DNA from 2 places in the Paracoccus sp. R86501 genome. Region 2 is predicted to be linked to the other one. Evidence: riboswitches for the same ligand, from Rfam matches in the RefSeq annotation. Region 2 holds a riboswitch; the other holds the start of a gene.
What was found. A riboswitch is a leader RNA that binds a small molecule or an ion and turns the genes downstream of it on or off. The one in region 2 is predicted to bind cobalamin.
Positions count from the first base shown of each region.

Region 1: it holds a riboswitch for cobalamin, as region 2 does, so the genes downstream of both, SJY40_RS05155 (TonB-dependent receptor plug domain-containing protein) here and SJY40_RS13180 (DUF1636 domain-containing protein) in region 2, are expected to answer to the same signal.

Region 1 covers NZ_JAXHPZ010000001.1:1,049,986-1,053,386, reverse strand. Annotated here, with positions in the region: gene SJY40_RS05165 (hypothetical protein) at 113-415, shown strand; gene SJY40_RS05160 (NAD-dependent deacylase) at 419-1,102, shown strand; cobalamin riboswitch at 1,139-1,327, shown strand; gene SJY40_RS05155 (TonB-dependent receptor plug domain-containing protein) at 1,457-3,271, shown strand; gene SJY40_RS05150 (ABC transporter substrate-binding protein) at 3,258-3,401, shown strand, end outside.
Region 2 covers NZ_JAXHPZ010000001.1:2,692,106-2,695,506, reverse strand. Annotated here, with positions in the region: gene cobN (cobaltochelatase subunit CobN) at 1-654, opposite strand, end outside; gene cobW (cobalamin biosynthesis protein CobW) at 654-1,697, opposite strand; gene SJY40_RS13180 (DUF1636 domain-containing protein) at 1,702-2,055, opposite strand; cobalamin riboswitch at 2,158-2,375, opposite strand; gene cobO (cob(I)yrinic acid a,c-diamide adenosyltransferase) at 2,415-3,044, shown strand; gene otsB (trehalose-phosphatase) at 3,139-3,401, shown strand, end outside.

The DNA of each region.
Region 1 (3,401 bases), 1.6 Mb from region 2:
CGTGATTGAGAAGTGCCCCCCTTTTTGGTATCAATGGGAACCGTCAGGGCAAGAAAGACCGGAACCAACCGGCATCCCCGACATCCGAGGACGAGAATCGAGGAGACAGCCCATGCTGAACCGTCTGGTGATCGCGGCAGCCACCATTATGCTGACCACCCCTCTGGCCATGGCCGGACCCATCGACAATGCCTGCGTGCGATCCGATCGCGCCCGTGGCAATGCCCCCCTGTGCGGTTGCATCCAGCAGGTTGCCAATCAGACCCTGTCACGGTCGGACCAGCGCAAGGCCGCAGCTTTCTTCCGCGATCCGCATCGTGCGCAGGAAATCCGCACCTCCAAACGCGATTCGGACAATTCCTTCTGGCGCCGCTATCGCAACTTTGCAGGTCAGGCCGAACGCCTCTGCCGCTGATCCATGCGCATCACCATTCTGACCGGCGCGGGGATATCCGCCGAAAGCGGCCTGGCAACCTTCCGCGCGTCCGACGGGCTGTGGGAAAACCACAGCATCATGGATGTCGCCACCCCCGAAGGCTTCACCAAGGACCCCGCGCTGGTTCACGCCTTCTACAACATGCGCCGCAAGGCCGCGCTCGAGGCCCAGCCGAACGCCGCGCATCTGTCGCTGCTGCGGCTGGCCACGCATCACGACCTGACACTTGTGACGCAGAACGTCGATGATCTGCACGAACGCGCAGGCAGCCGCGATGTCATCCACATGCATGGCGCATTGAACCGCGCGTGCTGTGCCGCCTGTGGGCACAACTGGCCTGCCCCCATGGTCATGCACCCCAAGGACTCCTGCCCGGCCTGTGGCAAGCCCTCCCCGCGTCCTGACATCGTCTGGTTCGGGGAAATGCCCCTGCATATGGAACGCATCTGGGACGTGCTGGAAAACAGTGACCTCTTCGTGGCCATCGGCACATCGGGCAACGTCTATCCCGCGGCAGGATTTGCCCAGCACGCGGGGCGCAACGGCGCGAAATGCCTTGAACTGAACCTCGAGGCCAGCGTCAACGCCGATGATTTCGACCAACAGATCCTTGGGCCTGCCAGTATGACCGTCCCCGGGTGGGTCGATGACATCTGTCATGCCTAGAACCCGATAAATCTTGCGTAACGGGGGCGTGATGGGCTAGGGCCATCCTGCCTCGGTTCCGGGTTCGCCCGGTGAAAAGGGAACGCAGTGAAAGTCTGCGGCTGCCCCCGCAACTGTCAGCGGTCAGCAAGGTCGGATATGCCACTGTCCCCGATGGGGGTGGGAAGGCCCGGTCAAGCGACGACCCGCCCAGCCAGGAGACCTGCCGAGCGCGATCACCCAAAGCATATGCGGGGCGCATATGTGAAACGGATCTTCCGTCGAGGTGGTATTCGCCGTTGGGGTCCCTTGGGGCCGCAGCTGACCATACCCGCCCGGCCGCGACAGGTCCGGGCATCCCGAAGGATGCAGAACGTGCCCTTGCTGTCCCGCCTTTGCCTTGCCACCGCCCTGACCGCCCCCTGCATTGCCGCCGCGCAGGAAGCACCCGTCATGCTGCCCCCCATCATCATGTCGGCCAATCAGACAGCGACCCAGCCGGGCCGCACGGGCGCCGACGTCCAGATCATCACCCGCGAGGATCTGCAGCGCGACGGGACTACGCGTCTGGTGGATTACCTTGCGACGCTTCCGGGGGTGTCGGTCACCTCGAACGGCGGGTTCGGCACGCAATCGACGCTGCGCCTGCGCGGTCTGCCGACGCAATACGTCAAGGTGCTGGTGGACGGCATCGATGTCAGCGACCCCTCGGCCCCGCAGATCCGCTTTGACGCGGGCGCCATGCTGACCGGCGACATCGCCCGGATCGAGGTGCTGAAGGGCCCCCAGAGCGCGCTCTACGGCTCCGAGGCGATCGGTGGGGTGGTCTCCATCACCACGCTGGACGCCAACCGTCAGGGTCTGCACCAGCAGGCGGGCGTGGAATACGGCAGCAACAACAGCACGCGCCTGTCCTATGGCGTGCAGGCCGCCAACGACACCCAGCGCGCCGCCCTGACGGTGCAGCATTACGAAACCGACGGTTTTTCGGTCGCCGATGAGAACGACGGCAATACCGAAGACGACGGCGCCCGCGCCACCCGCGTTACCCTCTCGGCCAGTCAGGACCTGACGCCCGATTTGACGGTGGGCGTTGCGGGCTTCTGGCAGAAGACCCGCGTCGACACCGATGGCGACTTCCCGGTGCTGGTCAACAATGCCGACCGCAGCGCGGGCATCATGCGCGGGGCGCGGGTCTTTGCCGATTACACCATGGGCGTAACCGAACACGCGTTTTCGGTGCAGCGAAGCGAAACCTCGCGGCAGGAAACCTTCGGGGGCTTCACCTATCCCTATGAGGGTGAGCGGACCGAATACGCCTATGACGGGTCCACGCTTGTCGGTCAGGACGTGACCCTTGCGTGGGGTGCCAGCCACAGTGACGAACGCTTTCAGGGCGATGCCACCGACGCACGCTATCTGACGAATTCACTCTATGCCGAGGCGCAATGGGCCGCCACGCCTGATCTCGATATCGCCCTGTCGGCGCGTCACGACCACAATTCGCAATTCGGCGGCAAGGAGACCGGGCGTCTGGCCATCGCTTGGCGCGCGACCGACACCATCACCCTGCGTGGCCAGCACGGCAGCGGCTATCGCGCGCCCTCCCCCTATGAGCTTTATGCCACATGGGGCGGCAATCCCGACCTGACCCCTGAAACCGCCATCGGCACCGAGATCGGTCTGGACTATGCCCCCACCGCCGACGTCAGCTTCGGCGTGACGCTGTTCCGTGCGAAGATCACCGATCTGATCGACTATTCGCTGGACGACTTCGGCTATGAACAGATCACCGGCGACAGCCGCACCCAGGGGATCGAACTGACCGGCGAAATCGCCATCACCGACCGCATCCGCCTGTCTGGCAACCTGACTTATACCGACACGCGCGACCCGAACGGCGATCCGCTGAACCGCGTGCCCGAACGCAGCGCGACCTTGCGGGTCGAGGGCGATCTAAACGCCTCCACCCGCGCCAGCCTTCAGGCAACCTATCAGGACGGGCTGCTGGATGACGGGACGGAAATGCCGTCCTTCACCGTGCTGAACGCCCAGATCGAGCGTGACCTGACCCCCACCACCACCGGCTATCTGCGGGTCGAGAACCTGCTGGACCGCGAATACCAGGTGCTTGAGGGCTATGGCACATCCGACCGGGCGATCTTTGCGGGGCTGCGTGCCTCTTTCTAGGCTGGCACTGATGCTGGCGCTGGTGGCGACACCGGCGCTGGCGGCCCCTGCGCGGGTTGTTTCCATGAACCTTTGCACGGATCAGCTGGCGCTGATGCTGGCGGCACCGGGGCAGCTGATCTCGGTCGGC
Region 2 (3,401 bases):
GTGGATCATCGCATCAATCGCCGCGGTATCGGCGGCAGCCAGCCAACTGCGATAGAAGGTGACCAGCGCCAAGGGGCCGGACGGGGGCGTTTCGATGATGCCCAGTTCGGGGTCATACAGCCCCATCTGCGGCAGGGTCTTGCGCCCCAAAACAGGGGCCGCGTGCAGGCCCGCCGCAATCGCCATCTGCGCCAGCGCCGCTTGGGCTGCCACCGCGCCACCCTGATCGCAATGGCGGCGCAACACGCGCAGCACCGATGCGGGCACGGTAGAGACCTGATCCAGCCGCGCATCATCGCGCCCGTCGGCGGGCAGCACGGCCAGCGCAATGCCGCGCCGACGCGCCAGATCCTGCACGGAGGCAAGACCATAGGGCCAGTAAGCCTCGCCCCCGATCAGGCGGATCAGGATGCCTTTGGCCCCCGACAGCGTCTGGTCCAGATAGGTGTCAACCGACACTGGATGGCGCAGCGCCACAAGGTTGCACAGCCGCAGGGACGGCAGCCCCCCCGCCGCGCGATGCCAGCCCGCCGCGAAGGCGCCAAGATCGCTGTCCGAAAAGGACAGCACCACCAGATCCGCCGGCGACTGGCCGGGGTCATAGGGGGCGTCGGACTGGTCCAGCCCGTGGCGTTCGCGGAAGACGACATGCATCAGGCAGGCACGCCGGTCAGCATGGCGCGGATCGCGTCGGGCTTCACATCGTCATGTTCGGCGATGACCACCAGCTGCGACCGGCGCGGCTGATCGCCCCACGGGCGGTCATATTGGTGCCGCACACGCGCACCCACGGCCTGCACCAGCAGACGCATCGGTTTGCCTTGCACGGCGACATGGCCTTTGACGCGCAGGATGTTCTGTTCGACGGCCAGACGTTCGATGGCCGCGACCAGATGCGCGGGGTCGGTGATTTCGGGCAGGTCGATGATGACGGTGTCGAAATCTTCATGTTCGTGATCGTCATGGCCATCGTGATGGCTGGGGCGGGCGGCCAGGTCGTCTTCGGCGGCGGCGTTGAGGCCAAGGATTACCTGCGGGTCAATCGCGCCCTCGGTCACGGTCAGGATGGGCAGCTTGCGCGGGGCATGGTCCAGAATGGCGGCACGGGCGGCGGCGACACCAGCCTCGCCTGCCAGATCGGCCTTAGTCAGCAGGACGACGTCGGCGCAGGCGATCTGATCCTCGAACACCTCGGACAGGGGCGTTTCGTGGTCAAGGCTGTCATCCGCCTCGCGCTGTGCGTCAACTGCGGCGACATCGGGGGCGAAACGGCCTGCGGCGACGGCTTCGGCATCGGCCAACGCAATCACGCCGTCAACAGTAATGCGCGACCGGATGGCGGGCCAGTCGAATGCCTTTAGCAGCGGTTTCGGCAGCGCCAGCCCCGAGGTCTCGATCAGGATATGGTCGGGCTTCTGCGGCAGGGCCATCAGCCGTTCCAGCGTCGGGATGAAATCATCGGCGACCGTGCAGCAGATGCAGCCGTTCGACAGCTCCATGATGTTTTCGGCAGGGCAATTGTCGTCGGCGCAGCCTTTCAGGATCTCGCCGTCCACACCCATCGTGCCGAATTCATTGACCAGCACGGCCAGTCGCTTGCCCTGCGGGTTCTGCATCAGGTGGCGCACAAGGGTGGTCTTCCCCGCGCCCAGAAAGCCGGTGATCACGGTCACGGGGGTCTTGGTCAGATCGGTCATGGGATCACTCCTGCGGGGGGATGCGGGCAAGGCTCTGCTTGCGGAAGATGGTCGGGCGTTCGCGCCACGGCACGATGCCGTCGCCGCTGGCGGCATAGGCGGCGGCACCCGTGGCGATATCTGCGGCGTCTTCGGGGGTCAGGCGGCCATAGACATAGGACCACTTGCCCGGCCCCGTCAGCGACACCGAGCAGCCCTGCGCACAGGCGGACAGACATTCGACGGGGCGGATTTCCACACCTGCGGGCGGGTCGTCGGACAAGGCCTGATGCAGCACCGCGCCGGGGCGGGGGGCATCGGGGTCGTCCATGGGCACCGTGCCGCGGCAGGTGGTGCAGACATGCAAGATGGCGCGCATTGCGGCCCTTCCCTTAAGCTGTGGCTTCAAGGGTGAAGGCCGAAAGGGGATCGCACGGGGGTCTCCGGCCATCACCTGCCGGTCGCGAAACACCCCGTTCGCCCGTCATCAACAGGTGCTGGCAGGTCTCCCGGCTTGCGGATTCTGGGCTGGGCCCTACGGTCGTCCCACCTTCCCAGCCCATCGGGGGCCAGTGGATCGGGCGACCTTTCCGGTCACGGTCGCGGGGGCGGCTGCGCTTGGGTCGGGCAGTGACGCCTTGCCTGTCGCATTCCCTTTTCACCTGCCATACGACAGGAACCAACACGCGCCGACCAAAGGCCCGCAGCCCCGATTTGTCAACCCGAAGGAGAGATTTGATGTCCCAATCCGACCCCATTCCCGATCAGGATCTGGCCCGGCACGCGCAGAAAATGGCCAAGAAGAAGGCCGCCCGCGACCGGATGATGGAAACCAAGACCGGCGAAAAGGGGCTGATCATCGTCCATACCGGCCCGGGCAAGGGCAAATCCAGCAGCGGCTTCGGCATGATCATGCGCTGCATCGCGCACGACATGCCCTGCGCGGTGGTGCAGTTCATCAAGGGCGCTTGGGACACGGGCGAGCGCCGCCTGCTGACGACGCATTTCGCCGACCTGTGCCAGTTCCACAGCATGGGCGAGGGGTTCACATGGGAAACCCAGGACAAATCCCGCGATATCGCCGCGGCGCAGGCGGGCTGGGAAAAGGCCAAGGATCTGATCCGCGATCCCGATATCCGCATGGTCCTGCTGGATGAAATCAACATCGCCTTCCGCTATGGCTATCTGGATGTCGAACAGGTGCTGGCCTTTCTTGCCGCCGAAAAGCCCCCGATGACCCATGTGGTCCTGACCGGTCGCGGTGCCCCCGACAGCCTGATCGAGGCCGCCGATCTGGTCACCGAGATGACCCAGATCAAGCATCCCTTCCGGTCCGGCATCAAGGCCCAGATCGGGGTCGAGTTCTGAAACCTTGCTGCAATGCGGCACAAAAAGTTGACGTGGGGTCGAACCCGTGACCCGATAGCGGGGTTCACATGATGTCACGATCAAAGGACTGCACATGACCCCGCCCAACCTGCCGAAAGATGCCGCGCTGTTTCTGGATTTCGACGGATGTCTGGTCGATATCGCCGATCGTCCCGATGCGGTCGTCGTCTCGGATGCGCTGCGCGACCGGCTGGCCCGGCTGCACGCGATGCTGGATGGCGCGGTGGCGCTGATCTCGGGTCGGGATGTGGCCGATCTGCGCGGCTTCCTGCCCGATTTCGCGGGCATCGTCGCCGGCAGCCATGGTGCCGAACTGTCGCTGGCCCCCGGCCAGAT